Regions from separate parts of the Stenotrophomonas sp. WZN-1 genome, predicted to be linked through region 4. Evidence: predicted binding sites of a transcription regulator. Region 4 holds the regulator's gene; each other region holds the start of a gene.
What was found. The regulator FliA, encoded in region 4, starts transcription of late flagellar genes. The targets are predictions, from matches to a motif close to TAAAGTTTNNCNNNCNNNGGCCGATAA.
Positions count from the first base shown of each region.

Region 1: CCR98_RS06360 (GGDEF domain-containing protein) is a predicted target of FliA. The motif match lies at 1,647-1,673, and genes of this name have one in related genera.
Region 2: CCR98_RS21410 (methyl-accepting chemotaxis protein) is a predicted target of FliA. The motif match lies at 2,136-2,162, and genes of this name have one in related genera.
Region 3: CCR98_RS18705 (methyl-accepting chemotaxis protein) is a predicted target of FliA. The motif match lies at 1,998-2,024, and genes of this name have one in related genera.

Region 1 covers NZ_CP021768.1:1,363,042-1,367,367, reverse strand. Annotated here, with positions in the region: gene CCR98_RS06365 (TonB-dependent siderophore receptor) at 1-1,419, opposite strand, end outside; gene CCR98_RS06360 (GGDEF domain-containing protein) at 1,706-3,121, shown strand; gene CCR98_RS06355 (MFS transporter) at 3,135-4,326, opposite strand, start outside.
Region 2 covers NZ_CP021768.1:3,934,634-3,938,959, reverse strand. Annotated here, with positions in the region: gene CCR98_RS18365 (MarR family transcriptional regulator) at 1-115, opposite strand, end outside; gene CCR98_RS18360 (S41 family peptidase) at 165-1,076, shown strand; gene CCR98_RS18355 (NAD(P)-dependent oxidoreductase) at 1,175-2,068, shown strand; gene CCR98_RS21410 (methyl-accepting chemotaxis protein) at 2,281-4,326, shown strand, end outside.
Region 3 covers NZ_CP021768.1:4,008,244-4,012,569, forward strand. Annotated here, with positions in the region: gene CCR98_RS18705 (methyl-accepting chemotaxis protein) at 1-1,969, opposite strand, end outside; gene CCR98_RS18710 (arylamine N-acetyltransferase) at 2,172-3,014, shown strand; gene CCR98_RS18715 (VOC family protein) at 3,034-3,405, opposite strand; gene CCR98_RS18720 (transporter substrate-binding domain-containing protein) at 3,488-4,204, shown strand; gene CCR98_RS18725 (LysR substrate-binding domain-containing protein) at 4,239-4,326, opposite strand, start outside.
Region 4 covers NZ_CP021768.1:2,112,931-2,117,256, reverse strand. Annotated here, with positions in the region: gene flhF (flagellar biosynthesis protein FlhF) at 1-916, shown strand, start outside; gene CCR98_RS09965 (P-loop NTPase) at 903-1,790, shown strand; gene CCR98_RS09960 (RNA polymerase sigma factor FliA) at 1,787-2,530, shown strand; gene cheY (chemotaxis response regulator CheY) at 2,588-2,980, shown strand; gene CCR98_RS09950 (protein phosphatase CheZ) at 2,980-3,585, shown strand; gene CCR98_RS09945 (chemotaxis protein CheA) at 3,588-4,326, shown strand, end outside.

The DNA of each region.
Region 1 (4,326 bases), 750 kb from region 4:
GATGCGGAACTGCGCATTGAGGCTGGGGCTGGTGTTGTTGCCGAACTGGCTGTGGTGGTCGAAACGCAGGCCCGGGGTAACGATCCAGCGCTCGCCCAGGTAGATGTTGTCCTCCACGAATACGGCGGTGGTCTGCGCATCGGCCTTGCCGCGCGCACGGTCGGCCGACAGCCCCGGGAAGCCGCCGCCGCTGCTGCTGGACTGGCTCATCGAGTACGGGTCGGTCAGGCGGCTGTCGAGGTATTCAAAGCCCAGCGTCCAGATGTTCTCGGCACCACCCAGCGTGGTCGGGAAGCTCACTTCGCCATCCAGCTGGTAGTTGCGCAGGCGTGAGGTCGACCAGTCGGTGCCGTTGAAGCTGCCTTCCGGGCCACCGGCCAGGCCTTCATTGATGCGCGAGTTGTTCACTGCTTCCACTGCGGCCGTCATCCGCGAGGTCACATCGCCCCAGCGGCCGCGATGGGTGATCGCGCCGGTATTGCGGTACATGCGGTTGGTTTCCGCCTCGCCCTCGGCCAGGGCGGCCAGGTCGATGCCGGTCGAGGTACCGGTGGTGCTGACGGCGCGGTCACCGGCGTAGATGTTGCCCTGGCGGCTGGTGCCGGCTTCGAACTCCACCACCTGGTCGGCGGTGATGTCCCAGCGCAGCAACGCGTTGACGTCGCGGTTCTTGACGCCCTCGCGGCCAGCCGGCGGCACCGCGTTCGGGTTGGTCGCGTACTGGCGGTTGAGGTCCAGTGAGTCGGCGTCGGTCTTGTTGAGATTGCCATACAGGCGGAACGACAGGGTGTCGGTCATCGGCCCGCTCAGCTGCAGGCCGACGCGTTCGCTGCCGCCTTCGGCGCTGTGCTCGGGCACCAGCCCATACAGGTCGACCGCACCGGCCAGGTCGCCGGTCGGGCGCTTGGTGATGATGTTGACCACGCCGCCGGACGCACCGGAGCCGTAGCGCGCCGCTGCAGGGCCGCGCAGCACTTCGATGCGCTCGATCATTTCCGCCGGTACCCAGTTGGTATCGCCGCGCGTATTGCGTTCGCCGCTACGGCCCATGCGCACGGCATCCCGCGCACCGATGCGCTTGCCATCGACCAGGATCAGCGTGTTCTCCGGGCCCATGCCACGCAGGTCGATCTGGCGGTTGTTGCCGTACTGGCCCGAGGCGCTGTTGCCGGTGAGGTTGACGCCCGGCATGGTGCGCAGCAGTTCGGCAATGTCGTTGGCCGGCGGGCGCTTGGCGATGTCCTCGGCAGTGATGGTCGAAGTGCCCAACGCCTGGCGGGCGATCTGCGAAGCGGTGACATGCACCGTGTCGATATCGGTGGCGTCGGTTTCGGCCCGGGCGGTCAGGGCGCTGCCCGCCAGCAGGGCGGCAACGGCGAGCGCCAGCGGGCGCGGCGAAAGGACAACGGCAGGAGACATGATCTGGACCTTCTGGCAGGGCAACGGGGCCTCTGGCAAAGGGCTTGAGGCGACGACGAGGGGGAGGCGGAGCGTCGCTGCAGTCGCCTGAGGTCCGATCCGTGCGCGCATTCTCCCATCAATGCGAGTGATTCTCAAATGCGCTCACTCATTGCCGCAGGGGCGCCGATGTGCTTTGCGCACCGTGCAACCCTGCATCGCGCTTAAACTGGCCGGCTTACCTGCCATCAACCACACGCCACCGCGGCCGATACCCGTGGTTTGCCGTACGCAGTCAGAGATCGACGTGGAACCACCCCAACTGGACGATGCCAGCCAGCCGCTGGCCGAGGCCTGGCAGCACGGCCTGCAACAGGCCGGCCCTGCGGCCACCGCGCTGCTGCACGCCGCCGCCGCCGATGCCCCGCCGGCGCTGGCCCAACGCTTCTACGAAGTACTGCTGCAGGACGGGCGTGCACGCCGCTTCCTGTCCCACGATCAGGTCAAGCAGCGCCTGCAGCCAGCCATGCAGCGCTGGCTCGTGCAGTTGCTGACCACCGATGCCAACGGCATTGCCGCCACCGTCGCCTCGCAACGGGTGATCGGCGATGTGCATGCCCGGGTCGGCATTCCGGTCGATCTGGTGACCCGTGGCGCGCGCGTGCTCAAGCACGAACTGTTCGTGCGCCTGCGCGATGATGCGCCCGACAGCGCCACCGCGTTCGCCGCCATCGACTGCCTCAGCGCGATCATGGACATCGCCATGGAAGGCATGACCCTGGCCTACACCCATGCCCGCGAGCGCTCCACCCGTGCCGATGCTGCGTACCGGCTGTTCTCACTGGTGCAGAACGTCGGCACCGAGCGCGAGCGCCAGCGGGCACTGCTGCTGGACTGGGAGAACGCCCTGCTCTACGCGTTGGCCGGCCATGTGCAGGCCAGCGACAGCGCCAGCCTGGCCACATCCGAGTTCGGCCTGTGGTTCACCCACAAGGGCATCCCCAGTTTCGGCGAGAGCAGCGAGACCCAGCAGGTCGGCCAGCTGATGGCCCGCATCGACACCAACCTGCAGCGAGCAAGCAACGATGCCCCGGCGCAGCGCCTGGCGGTGCTGCCGGCCATCCGCGAGGACCTGGCCGCCATCCGCGCCCTGATGACGCTGCTGTTCGAGCGCATCGGTGAACTGGATGCCGGCAGCGATGCACTGACCAACCTGCTCAACCGCCGCTTCCTGCCTACCGTGCTGCGCAGGGAAATTGAGCTGGCCACGCACAACCGCACACCGTTCTCGCTGCTGCTGCTCGACCTGGATCATTTCAAGGCGATCAACGACGGCCACGGCCACGATGCCGGCGACCGCGCGTTGCAGCACGTCGCCGGCCTGCTCGGCCAGCTCACGCGCGGCAGCGACTACCTGTTCCGCTATGGCGGCGAGGAGTTCGTGGTGGTACTGGTCGCGGCCAGCGAGTCGCAGGCTGCGGTGATCGCCGAGAGCCTGCGCCGGCAGATCGCACACTCGCCGGTGGCCCTGGCCAATGGCCAGGTACTGTCACTGACCGCCAGCATCGGCGTGGCCGGCCATGACGGCCATCCGGACTACGAGCGGCTGATGGCACGTGCCGACGCAGCGATGTACGAGGCCAAGCGCAGCGGCCGCAACCGCGTGGTGGTGGCCAGTGCGGACCTGCAGGAGGCGCCGGGACGGCGCGCATTGCAGCGCTGATTGCACGCCGGCTCTACCGGCAGCTGGCTCTACCGATACAGGTGGCAGCCGCTGCTTTCAGCGCCACCACCCGCCACCCCGCCCACCACAGCAGTGCCAGCAACGCGATGCCTGCACCCAGCAGGCACACTGCGGGCCAGCCATGCCGGGCCTGCATCCAGGGCCCGGCAGCCGCACCGGCACCACTGCCCACCGCATAGAACAGCATGTACAGCGCCACCAGGCGCCCATGCTGTTCTGCCGGTGCACGCAGCAGCAGCGCCTGGTTCGATACGTGCAGTGCCTGCCCACCGAGGTCGAGCACGATCACGCCCAGCAGCAGCAACGACAGCGACTGCGACAGGCCCAGCAGCGGCCCCCACGCGGCAAGCATCAGCAGCAACGCGCCAAGGCTGACCCGACCAGTGAAACCGCGGTCCATCCAGTGCCCGACCCGCGCCGCCATCAATGCGCCCACTACGCCGGCCAGGCCGAGCGCACCGATGGCCGCGGTGGACCACTGCAACGGAGGCGCCGACAACGGCAGCGGCGCCGCCGCCCAGAACACGTTGAGGCCAGCAAACAGCAGCAACGCCAGCGGCCCACGCTCGCGCAGACTGCGGTCCCGGCGCAGCATGCCCAGCATCGAACCCAGCAGCGCGGACCAGCGCGGCGGTACCGGCGGTACCGGCACCGCCGGCAGGCGCCGCCACAACAGCACGGCCAAGGCCGCCATCATCGCTGCCGACAGCAGATAGACCGCCCGCCAGCCGATGGTGGCCGCGATCGCGCCCGATACCACGCGCGCCAGCAACAGGCCGATGAACACACCGCCCTGCACCACGCCCACCACGCGGCCGCGCTGCTCCGGCGGCGCCAGCGTGGCGGTATAGGCGATCAGCCCCTGGGTCAGCGCGGTGCCCAGCAGGCCGGCCAGCAGCATGCCCGACAACAGCCATGCCGCAGTCCGGGCAGCCGCCAGCCACAGCAGGCCCAGCACCAGCGCCATCAACTGCAGCCGCAGCAGACGTCGCCGGTCCCCGCGATCGGCCAACGGCAGCAGGCCAAGCAAGGCCAGCACGCTGCCGGCCTGGGTTGCCGCCAGCACTGCGCCCGCCACGGCACGGTCCAGTGCGAACGCCTGCGCCAGCCGGTCCAGCAGCGGTTGCGCGTAATAGACGTTGGCAACGCTGGCGCCGGCCGCGACCGCGAGCAGGACCAGCAGT
Region 2 (4,326 bases), 1.8 Mb from region 4:
TGTAGCGCGGCCGGTAGTCCAGTTGCAGGTCGCGGTAGGCCTGCTCGACGGCCGGGTCCAGCTGGTCGAGCAGGGCGCGCAGCAGGGTACCCAGCGTGGCGTGTTGGAGATCCATGACCGGGATGATATATAAGCACTTACATAACTTCAATGCGGGGTGGATGATGGCGGTCTCCTGGATGCTCGGCGCGTTGCTGGCGGCGGCCTGCCCCGTGCAGGACGGGGTCCTGCAGGCGGCGGCCAGCGCCGTGCAGGCGCAGTACCTGGACGAGGCGGAGGGCGCCCGCATCGCCGCCACCCTGCGCAGCTGGTCGGCGCAGCAGCGCTATGCGGACAGCTGCTCGGATGCTGCTGCGTTCAGCGCACGCCTGAACCAGGACCTGGACGTGTTCGATGGCCACTTCCACGTTGAACGCGTGGACGCGGCGGCCGGCCAGGACGACTGGTTGATGGCCTGGCGCGCCGATGCCCGCAGCAATGGCGCCGGCGTGCGCGAGGTAAGGGTGCTGGAGGGCAACGTTGGCTACCTGCGGCTGAGTACCTTCTATCCGCTGGATCTGGCGAGGCCGAAGCTTGCTGCGGCCTTCACGTTGTTGGCCGACACCGATGGCCTGGTGCTGGACCTGCGCCAGAACGGCGGCGGCGACGACGCAAGTGCCGATCTGCTGGTACGGACACTGCTGGACGCGAAGATCGGCGCGGTGCAGCAGCTGGACCAGCGTGGCCGGCGCACGCCGGTACCGCTGCCGCCGGCGAGCCTGCCCGCCTACCTGAAACCGCTGGTGGTGCTGATCGACCGCCGCACCGGTTCGGCCGCCGAGTTCGTCGCCTACTCGCTGCAGGCCCTGGGGCGCGCGCGCATTGTCGGCACACGCAGTGGCGGCGCAGCGCACATGTTTGGTGATCCTGTGCTGCTGCCCGATGGCTATCAGATCAGCATTCCCGACCGGCAACCGATCAACCTGCGCACCGGCGGCAACTGGGAACGTACCGGCGTGCGGCCTGACGTGGCCGGCGGCGACGATCCGCTGTTCATCGCGCGGCAACTGCTGGCGCCTGCGAAGTCGTCAAGATGAACGCACGATTGCATGGCTGTCCTATCGCAGATGCGCGATTGCATGCCTAGAATCGAAGCATCCCGGTAGTTCCCGGGCGCTTCGAGTGAATGGACTCAATGAAGATTCTGTTGACCGGTAGTTCCGGGCGCATCGGGCGCGCGATCTTCGGTGCGCTGGCGGCCGCCCACGAAGTGGTGGGGCTGGATCGCAGTCCGTTCGCCACCACGCGCATCATTGCCGATGTCACCGACCGCCAGGCGGTCACGCGTGCGGTGCAGGGCGTCGACGCGGTCATCCATACCGCGGCCCTGCACGCCCCGCATGTCGGGCTGGTGCCGGATGCGGTGTTCCAGCAGATCAACGTGGATGCCACGGCGCACCTGCTGCAGGCGGCACGCGATGCCGGCGCACGGCGCTTCGTGCTGACCAGCACCACGGCGCTGTACGGCCATGCCGTGGTGGCCGGTGGCTGCCGTTGGATAGACGAAGACACCGAGCCACTGCCGCGCACGATCTACCACCGCACCAAGCTGCAGGCCGAGACCCTGGCTGAAGCTGCCGCCACGCCGGGCTTCAGCGTTCGCGTGCTGCGCATGGGCCGGTGTTTTCCGGAACCGCCCGAACGGATGGCGATGTTCCGCCTGCACCGCGGCATCGATGCCCGCGATGTGGCCAGCGCACATGCTGCACTGCTGCTCGACGAAGGCGCCCGATTCGCCCGCTACCTCGCCTGCGCACCGACGCCGTTCCGGCGCGAGGACTGCCTGGAACTGGCCACTCACCCGCGCAGCGTGCTGGCCCGTCGCGCGCCGCAGCTGCTGGCCGAGTTCGAACGCCGTGGTTGGCCGCTGCCATTGAGCATCGACCGTGTCTACGACAGTGCCCGCCTGCGCAGCGAGCTGGGCTGGCAACCCTGCTTCGGGCCGGACGACGTGCTGCAGCAGTACGCTGTCGGCAGCATCGAGGTACTGCCGCGCGCGCAGTGGATCAAGGACCGCGTGGCCGAGTGAGGGCGTCGCGACGGGCGGGTAGCTGAGTCGACCCTGAGCAGATTCAGGAATGTGCAGGCCGGTCGCCTCAACCTCGTTGGCGGGCGGCCGCTAACCCGGTGCGCTCCCAGCGCCGGGACCACCCCGGCGGCCGGTGGCCTGCGCGACGGATCGCGCGCCTGCACGGTGCCTTCGTGGTGCCGGTCGTCCTGAACTGCCTTGCGGACCCTCCCATGCCTTCTTCCCGTTCCGCCGCTGCCCGCCGCCCGGGCAGCATCGCCCACAAGCTGATGCTGGGCACCGCCGCGATCGCGCTGCTGTGCTTCGGCCTGACCGCGTTCCTGATCTACCGACAGGCCAGCGCCAGCCTGATCAGCGCCTCGCGCCAGACCATGACCAGCGAGGCCACCGCCGAAGCGCGCCAGGTTGCGGCCGATCTCGTCAAGGCCTTCGCCAGCAACGATGCCATGGTCGAAAGCGTATTGGCCCAGCGCGCGCGTGGTGATGTCCCCGATCGCGCCAGCCTGGCCGCCGTGCTGGGTGAGCAGCTCCGCGCCCATCCGGAATGGCTGGGAAAGAGCACCATGTGGGAGGCCGATGCCTTCGACGGCAGGGATGCCGAGTTCGTCAACACCGAAGCGCACGATGCCACTGGCCGCTACATGAGCTACTGGGCCTGGCATGACGGCAAGCCACAGCAGTCGGTGATGACCGACTACACCGAGACTGCCAGCGGTTCCGGTGACTGGTACATGGCGCCCAGCCGCGACAGGCTGCCCAAGGTCAGCGAGCCCTATGCCTACGACATCGCCGGGCAGCAGGTGCTGATGAGTACGTTGAGCACGCCGATCATCGAGAACGACAAGTTCCTCGGTGTATTCACCGTCGACTTCTCGCTGGCGGCACTGCAGAAGCACCTGGCCACACTGAAGCCGATGGGGGCCGGCCGCGTCGAACTGCTGTCGCCGAAGGGCGTGGTGCTGGCCTCGGCCAATGCCACCGAGATCGGCAAACCGCGCAGCGATGCGCTGACCCGCAGCATGCTGGCCGAGATCGCCGCCGACCGCCCGTTCGAGGCCTTCAGCCCGGATGCAGCCGGCAACGTGCGCGTGTATGTGCCGCTGCGCGTGGGCGATGCCCCGCAGCGCTTCGCGCTGGGCGTGGTGATGCCGCATGCGGTGATCGTGGCCGAAGCGCGCCAGCTGTTGTGGCTGACCCTGCTGGTCGGCGTGATCGCCGCGCTGACCCTCAGCGCCGGCGTCTATGTACTGCTGCGCCGCCTGGCGATTCGCCCGCTCGCCGAAGCGGTCCGAGTGGCCGGCGACGTCGCCGCCGGCAAGCTGGACAGCATGCTGCCGGCGCGCAGCAACGACGAAGTAGGGCGCCTGCTGGATGCAATGCAGGGCATGCGCGGCCAGCTGCAGGCGGTGATGGCCGCGCAGGCCGAAATGGCGCGCCGCCACGATGCCGGTGAACTCAGCTACCGCATGGATGCCGCGGCGTTCCCGGGCGAGTACGGCCGCATGGTGGCCGACAGCAACCAGCTGGTGGCCTCCAGCAACGCGGTCACCCAGCGCCTGGTGGAAGTGATGCAGCGTTATGCCGTGGGCGATCTCAGCGTGGACATGGAAGCACTGCCGGGCGAGAAGGCGGTGTTCACCACCGCGATGGCGACCACCAAGCGCAACCTGGCTGCGATCAACGAGCAGATCCAGCAGCTGGCTGCCGCTGCCGCCGCCGGTGATTTCGCCATGCGCGGCGATGCACTGCGCTTCGATCACGACTTCCGCCGCATGGTGGAGACCCTGAACACGATGATGCAGGTCAGCGACCACAACCTGGCGGCGCTGTCGACGCTGCTGCGCGCGATCGCCGCAGGTGACCTTACTGCCCGCATGCAGGGCGACTTCCACGGGGTCTTTGCGGTGATGCGCGACGATGCCAACAGCACCGTGCAGCAGCTGACCCGGATCGTCGGCCAGATCCAGCAGTCGGCGGCCAGCATCCGCCTGGCCGCTGGCGAGATCGCTGCCGGCAACAGCGATCTGTCGCGGCGCACCGAACAGCAGGCTGCCAACCTGGAAGAAACCGCCGCGTCGATGGAAGAGCTGACGTCCACCGTGCGCCAGAATGCTGACCATGCGCTGCAGGCCAACACGCTGGCTGGTTCCGCGGCGAGCGTGGCCAGCGAAGGCGGCCAGGTGGTCAGCCAGGTAGTGCACACCATGGAACAGATCGAGGCCTCGTCGCAGCGCATCGCCGAGATCATCTCGGTGATC
Region 3 (4,326 bases), 1.9 Mb from region 4:
GCTGGGCCACCGCTGCCGCGCCCTGCACCAGGGCATCGGCGCGACCTGCGGCATCGGCGTTGCGGCCAACGGTGTCGGTCAGCTCATGCATCGACGCTGCGGTCTCTTCCAGGTTGGCGGCCTGTTGCTCGGTGCGCTGCGACAGATCGTGATGGCCGGCAACGATCTCACCGACACCGGTATCGAGGCTGGACGTGGCCTGCTGGATGCGGGTGACGATGCGGCCCAGCTGCGCGACGGTGGCATTGGCATCGTCCCGCATGCGCGCGAACACGCCCTGCAGCTCCCCCTCCATGCGCACGCTGAGGTCGCCGCGGGCCAGCGCAGCCAGCAGTGCCTGCAGGTCACCGAGGTTGGTTTCAAAGGTGGCCAGCAGGCGATTGATGCTGGTCGACAACGTGCGCACGAAGCCCTGCTTGCCTTCCAGCGCGATGCGGCCATGCAGGTCACCGTGTGCCGCCGCATCGACCAGGGCAGCCACTTCGGTTTCCAGCAGGGTCTCCAGTGCACGACTGCGCCATTCCACCGCTACGCCGAGGAACTGCCCTTCGTCGATGATCGGGTTGGCAATCAGCTGGTAGCGCACACCGGCATGACCGATCTCGCGCTCCTCGCGCTGACGCGCGCCGGCCAGGCTGGCCAGCGCCGGATGCAGGCGCACTGCATCGCTGCCCACCAGGTCTTCGAGCTGGCGTTCGAGTTGCTGCAGCAGTGCCGGATTGACGTAGGCCACCTGGCCCTCGGCATCGATCACCATCAGCCCGGTCTGCGCGCTGTCCAATGCCTGGCGCACCCGGGTGTTGCCGCGCGCAACGGCACGCTCGGTCCCGATGCGCGCACGCAGGCGCTGCTGCATGTCGACCAGGCGCTGTGCCAGCTGGCCGATCTCATCATTGGCGTTGTGCACGCGCAGGGTAGTGTCGAGGCGATCGTCGGCGATGTCGCTGGCGAAGCGCAGGGTGTCCTGGATCGGCTGGCGCACCGCACGTAGCACCAGCACCAGGCTGGTGATCAACACGCCGGCGACCAGCAGCAGGGTCACTGCGAACAACACGCTCATGGTGCGTGCGCTGGCCTGCTGGCGCGCCTGTGCCTTGGCCAGCGCCGCCACCTGGGCCTGCTGGAAGGCGGACAGCGCCGGCGCCACGCCAGCGGCGGCATCCAGCAGCGATTGCGCCTCCACATCCAGGCCAACGCGGGCGGCGGTATAGCCCAGCAACGCGGCCTGATAGGCCTCCATGCCGTTGCGAAGGGCATCCTGCGCATCGGTCGGCAGGCCCACCAGCGCGAGATCGAACGGCAGCTTCTCTTCGCTCGCACGGTCGGCATGGGTGGAGTCGCCATCAAGCAGCAGCAGTGCCTCCTGTCGGCGCATCTTCTGCAGGGACAACGCCAACGAAGGCCGCTGCAGCGCATCCACCTGCGCCTGCAGGGTATCGGCGGCCTGCTGCAGCTGGGCGGCGAGGCCGGCATCGCCACGACCCATCTCGTCGACGCGTTCAAACAGGGCGGCCACCCCCTGCGAGAACGCGCCGGCGGCTTCGGTCAGCGCCTGCAGCGCCTTGCGCCGACCGGCATCCATCGGCATCGCGCGCAGGGCCTGAAGATCGGCCTGCAGCGCCTTCTGCGTCGCCAGCAGCTGGGCGCGGTCGGCGTCGTCGAAACTGCGTGCATACTGGGTCTGCAGACGTCGCGCCTCGGCCACCCGCGTGGCCAGGCTCGCGGCCAGATCGCTGCCGTGCTGGTAGCTGGCCTGGCTGCGCGCCGCCTGTGTGCTGGCATGGGCGGTCCAGGCGTAGACGGCGGCGATCGCGACCAGGCCCAGGCCACAGACCCACAGGGTCGCCTTGAGCTTGTTGGCCACGCTGAGCCGGTGCGGCTGCAGCCACAGCAGCAGGCCGGGGGACGCCGAGCGCAGCGCGGCAAGCCGCATGCGCAGGGACCGGAGGTGGGGGACGACGGCCGACATGACAGACTCCAGGCGGAAGGACGCACCTGTATCGGCTGGAAATGGAGCAACTTTAGGGCGTTCCTGCTTCAGTCCCACCGATTGCTGGCGGACGCGGCCTTTGTACCCGGCACAGGCGACGGGGGGATGACACCCGCGCCGCGCTTGACCTCAACCCCGGTTGGGGGAGCACAGTGGACGTCCCTCCCCCGCCCGGTGCCCCATGCCGACGCTCGATGTCCCCCGCTACCTGCAACGCCTGCAGCTGGATGCACCGCCACCGCTGACGCTGGCGGGCCTGACCCTGCTGCAGCAGCGCCACAACGCATTGCTGCCGTTCGAAACCCTCAGCTGCCTGCTGCGCGATGCGGTGCCGATCGACCTGGACAGCATCCAGCGCAAGCTGCTCGACGACCGCCGTGGCGGCTACTGCTTCGAACTCAACGGCGGCCTGCTGGCGCTGCTGCAGGCGCTGGGCTTCGATGCGCAGCCGTTGAGCGCGCGCGTGCTGCTGGCCGCCCAGGACGGCGAACTGACCGCACGGACCCACCTGCTGCTGCGCGTGCAGGTGGACGGCGACGACTGGCTGGTGGATGCCGGTTTCGGCAGCCTGACCCCGACCGTGCCGCTGCGGCTGCAGGATCCGCAGCCGCAGGCCACGCCTCACGAGCGCTTCCTGCTGCAGCGCCTGCCCGGCGAGGGGGATTTCGTGCTGTCCGCCGAGTCCGGCGACGGCTGGCGGGCGATGTATCGCTTCGACCTGCACACGCCGGCACCGATCGACAACGTGGTGGGCAACTGGTACGTGTGCACCCACCCCGATTCCAGCTTCCCCGGCCAGCTGCGCGCGTCACTGACCGGGCCGGACTGGCGACGCACCATCGGCAGCGGCAGCTACACCGAGTACCGCCCTGGCCAGGCACCGGACAAGCGCCTGCTGCATGATGCTGGCGACGTGCGCGAGGTATTGCAGCTGCGCTTCGGCATGCAGTTGCCGGACGACCCACGGCTGGATCCGGCGATCAACGACTGGCTGCAGCGCTCACGCGCCGCGACCCACGTCTAGCGTCGAGCCATGCTCGGCGCTACAGAACAGCGCGCGCCTGCAATGCGATCCGGTTGCCTTCGCTGTCGCGGATCTCGGCCACGCGCCAGTCGCCGGCATCGGCCGGGCCGAAGCGCAGCTCGGCCCCGGCCTGCAGCGCACACTCAAGGCTGGCATCCAGGTCATCGACACCGATATAGATGCGCGCGCCCTGTTCGGAGGGCCGGTAGTCCGCACCCTGCACCAGCGACATGCTGGCGCCGACGGCCTCATCGGCAAACGGCAGATACGCCATCGTGCAGTCGTGCAGCAGGATCGGTTCGTCCACCGCCACCCGCAGCCATTGCTGGTAGAAGGTGATGGCCCGGGCCAGGTCGGTGACCGGTATCTCAACGTGCAGGATGGGGTTCATGGCCGCAGGATAGCCGGATACTGACATTGCCTTGCAGGACGACACTGGCATGCTGGAGCACCCTTTCCCCACGGAGTCCTGCATGTCCCTGGCCGATCATCGAAGTGCGCTGGCACCGCTGGGCGTCCTGCGCGTGGCCATCAACCTGGGCAATCCGGTACTGGCGCAGGGTGACGCGCGCTCACCGCGCGGGCCGTCGCTGGAACTGGCCACGGCATTGGCGCAGCGCATGGGCGTGCAGGCACGCTTCACCTGCCACGACGCCGCGGCCTCAGTGGTCGCTGCAGCCAACGAGGATGCCTGGGACCTGGCCTTCCTGGCCATCGATCCGGCGCGCGCCGACCGCATCGCCTTCAGTGCCCCCTATGTGGAGATCGAAGGCACCTACCTGGTGCGCGAGGACAGCCCTGCGCAGCAGGTGGCCGACCTGGACCGCGATGGCCTGCGCATCGCGGTCGGTCGTGGCGCGGCCTACGACCTGTTCCTCAGCCGCGAACTGCGCCACGCCAAGATCGAGCGGGCCGAGACGTCGTCGGCGGCGATCACCCTGTTCGAGCAGCAGCGCCTGGATGCCGCCGCCGGCGTGCGCCAACCGTTGGTGGCATGGGCACAGGCCCATCCCGGCCACCGCGTACTGGCCGACCGCTTCACCGCGATCCAGCAGGCGGTCGCGGCGCCGGCCTCGCGCCCGGCCGATGCATTGCAGGCGCTGTTCGAGGACGTGGAGGCGATCAAGGCAGGCTCGTTGCTGGGCGAAGCCTTTGCCCGTGCCGGGCAGGCGGTTACGTTGGTACGGTGAATGCAGCGCACACGCAGTCGAGCATGGCTCGACGCTACGAATGCGCGTCTGCCATGTGCCGCACGTGCTCGGCGGCCTGGGCGTGCAGCCAGTCGCGGAAGGCCAGGAAGCCGCGATGGTGG
Region 4 (4,326 bases):
CGCCCAGGACGACGCCGAGATCCGCCAGCTGCGCCAGGAAGTGGCCGGCATGCGCCAGGTGATCGAGCGCGAGATGAACCGCTTCACCGACGAGCGCCTGCGTGGCTGCCCGGTGCGCGCCACCGCGTTGGACCTGATGGACGAATATGGCTTCGATGCCGGCCTGGCCCGCGACGTGGCCATGCAGATCCCGCTGGAGACCGAGGCCCACCGCGGCCGCGGCCTGATGCTGGGGCTGATTTCGCGCAAGCTGCCGATCGCCCCGGTCGACCCGCTGGAAGAAGGCGGCGTGATCGCTCTGGTGGGCCCGACCGGCGCCGGCAAGACCACCACCATCGCCAAGCTGGCCTCGCGCTTCGCCGAGAAGCACGCGCCGCGTGACGTCGCCCTGGTCACCACCGACACCACCCGCATCGGCGCCCGCGAGCAGTTGTATGGCTACGGCCGCCAGCTCGGCATCGCCGTGCACGAGGCCAACAGCGGCACCGACCTGGACCAGCTGCTGGAACGCCTGAAGGACTACAAGCTGGTGCTGATCGATACCGCCGGCCTTGGCCCGCGCGACCGCGCCCTGGCTGCCCAGCTGCAGTGGCTGCGCGCCGCGCGCCAGGTCCGCACCCTGCTGGTGCTGCCGGCCAACACCAGCTTCGGCGACATGGACGAGGTGGTGCGCCGGTTCGGTGCGGCCAACCTGCAGGGGCTGGTGCTGAGCAAGCTGGACGAGACCGGCCGCTTCGGCAACGCCCTGTCGGTGGCCGTGGACCACGCCCTGCCGATCACCTGGGTGACCGATGGCCAGGACGTCCCGGAGGACCTGCACCGGGCCAGTGCAGCCAATCTTGTACTTCGCCTTGAAGATTTGCGCCGAGCGGCCGATATGCCCTGCAACCCGGAGTTGAACCATGCCGTCGCGTGAGTACGCCAAGCTGACCAAGACCTTCCCGCTGTCGGCCACCCGCAGCGAGCCGCTCGGCCCTGTGCGCACCATTGCCGTGACGGGCGGCAAGGGCGGCGTGGGCAAGACCAACGTGTCGGCCAACCTGGCCGTGGCGCTGGCCGGCATGGGCAAGCGCACGCTGCTGCTGGACGCCGACCTCGGCCTGGCCAACATCGACGTGATCCTGGGGCTGAACCCCACCTTTACCCTGGCCGACCTGGTTGCCGGCCGCTGCTCGCTGGACGACGTCATCGTCGAAGGCCCGAACGGCGTGCTGGTGGTCCCGGCCGCATCCGGCCGCCGCCACATGGCCGAGCTGGCCCCGGCCGAGCATGTCGGCCTGGTCAACGTGTTCTCCGAACTGGAACGCGAGCTGGACATCATGGTGGTCGATACCGCCGCCGGCATCACCGACGGCGTGTTGACCTTCTGCCAGGCCGCGCAGGACACCGTGGTGGTGGTCTGCGATGAGCCGGCCTCGATCACCGACGCCTACGCACTGATCAAGGTGCTGTCGCGCGAGCGCGGCGTGGACCGCATCCAGGTGGTGGCCAACATGGTGCGCGACCCGAACGAGGGTCGCGTGCTGTACGAGAAGCTGACCCGCGTCTGCGAGAAGTTCCTTGCCGATGTCTCGCTGAACTACCTGGGCTGCGTGCCGCAGGATGACTGGCTGCGCCTGTCGGTGCAGCGCCAGCAGCCGGTGGTGAAGGCCTATCCGTCCAGCCCTTCGGCGCTTGCGATCACCGAGATCGCGCGCCGCACCGCACGCTGGCAGGCACCGACCGAACCGCGAGGCGGTGTCGAGTTCTTCCTCGAACGCATCCTCAAGCAGCGCGGGGTGGCCGCATGAAAGGCGCAGCCCAGTACAGGGAAGTCCAGCGCTCGGCGGCCAACGAGGTCATCGCCCAGCACTCGGACCTGGTGCGGCGCATCGCCCACCACCTGGCCGCACGCCTGCCGGCCAGCGTCGAAGTCGACGATCTGATCCAGGCCGGCATGATGGGCCTGATCGAAGCCTCGCGCAGCTACGACGCCGACCAGGGCGCCTCGTTCGAGACCTATGCTTCGATCCGCATCCGCGGCTCGATGATCGACGAGATCCGCCGTGGCGACTGGGTGCCGCGCTCGGTGCACCGCCGTGCCCGCGATGCCGCCGCCACCATCCGCCGCCTGGAACAGAGCACGGGCCGTGCCGCCAGCGCCACCGAAGTCGCCGCCGCGATGGAGATGCCGCTGCCCGAATACCTGCGGCTGATGGAAGACGCCGCACGTGGCCAGGTGCTGAGCCTGGAGTCGCGCATCGAAGACCAGGGCGAGCTGGACACCGTCGCCCAGGGTGGCCCAACCCCGCAGCAGGTGCTGGAGCGTGGCGAGTTCGGCCGCGAACTGGGCAAGGCCATCGGCCACCTGCCTGAGCGCGAACAGCTGGTGCTCTCGCTCTACTACGAGCAGGAGCTGAACCTGAAGGAGATCGGCGCGGTGCTCGGCGTGAGCGAATCGCGGGTCTGCCAGATCCACGGCCAGGCCGTGCTGCGCCTGCGCGGCCGGCTGAAGATATTCGAGGCCGTCGACGCCGGCCTGGAAGAATGAACATCCCCGAGGCGGCTGCCCCCGGCCACCCGGAATGAACAACAAAGGAACTCTGCTTTGAACAAGAACATGCGCATCCTGATCGTCGACGACTTCTCGACCATGCGTCGAATCGTCAAGAACCTGCTGGGCGATCTGGGCTTCACCAACACCGCCGAAGCCGAGGACGGGCATGCCGCGCTGTCGCTGCTGCAGAGCCAGCCGTTCGATTTCGTCGTCACCGACTGGAACATGCCGGTGATGACCGGCATCGAACTGCTCAAGGCGATCCGTGCCGATGCCAAGCTGAAGACCCTGCCGGTACTGATGGTCACCGCCGAAGCCAAGCGCGAGCAGATCATCGAAGCGGCCCAGAACGGCGTGAACGGTTACATCATCAAGCCGTTCACCGCGCAGACGCTGGAAGAAAAGCTCGGCAAGATCTTCGAACGCCTGGCGGCCAGCGCCTGATGGATACCACGGTCGACAAAAATGCCCTCGCCCTGCGCCTGCAGGAGGCCCTGGACGCACTGGAGTCCGGCGACGAAGCCGCGTGGCGGCAACGCATCGACGGACTGGTCGCGCTGCGCACGCAGCCGATGATGAGCGGCCTCTCGCGGCTGGCCCGCGAGCTGGGGCAGGCCCTGGGTGAGCTGCCGACCGTGCCCAGCGAAGCCGGCGAACTGGACGATGCCTGCGCACGCCTGGACCACGTGGTGGCGATGACCGAACAGGCCACCCACCGTACCCTGGACCTGGCCGAGGAATGCCGCAGCCTGACCGAAGAGCTGCGCGCCGAAGGCCTGCAGCCGGGCCAGGACGCTCAGCTCGAGCGCATCCGCCACAACCTCACCGAGATCGCCCTGACCCAGAGCTACCAGGACCTGACCGGGCAGATCATCCGTCGCGTGGTGGGCATCGTCCGCCGCGTGCACGAAGGCTTCGGCGCGCTCGGCCTGCCGCCGGAACAGCATCGCACCGACCCGGAACTGGCCGGGCCGGCACTGAAGGGACTGGACCGCCACGCGGTCTCGCAGAACGACGCCGACGACCTGTTGTCGGATCTGGGGCTGTAAGTATGAGCGCGGTATCCGACGACATCACTGCCGATTTCATCATCGAGGCACAGGAAATCCTGGATCGCCTCGGCGAACAGCTGGTGTCGCTGGAGCAGGCACCGCAGGACACCGAACAGCTCAACGCGGTGTTCCGGGGCTACCACACGCTCAAGGGCGGTGCCGGCTTCCTCGGCGTCACCGCCATGGTCGAGCTGTGCCACGCCGCTGAGGAAGCGCTGGGCGCAGCACGTGCCGGCCAGGCCGTGCTGCAGGCCCATCACTTCGATGCCGCCCAGCAATCGCTGGACTACCTGCAGTCGATGCTGGATGCCGTGTCTACCGGCACCGAGCCGGGCTATGCACCGCCGGACCTGATCGCCCAGTTCGACGTGCATGGCGGTGCCGTGGCTGCACCCGCTGCCGCAGCAGCACCCGCTGCGGGCGGCAGCGACCTGATCACCGACGACGAATTCGAGGCCCTGCTCGACCAGCTGCACGGCGGCAACGCACCGACTGCGGTGGCGCCGGCAAAGAAGGCCGACGACGGGCTGATCAGCGAAGACGAGTTCGAAGCCCTGCTCGACCAGCTGCACGGTGGCGCCGCACCTGGCGCCAAGCCTGCGACTCCGGCTGCGGTAGCACCGGCACCGATCGCCGCCCCGCGCCCGGCGGCCGCACCGGCACCGGCGGCCAAGCCGGCCGCCAAGCCGCTGGCCGAAGCCGAACACACCGTGCGCGTGGACACCAAGCGCCTGGATG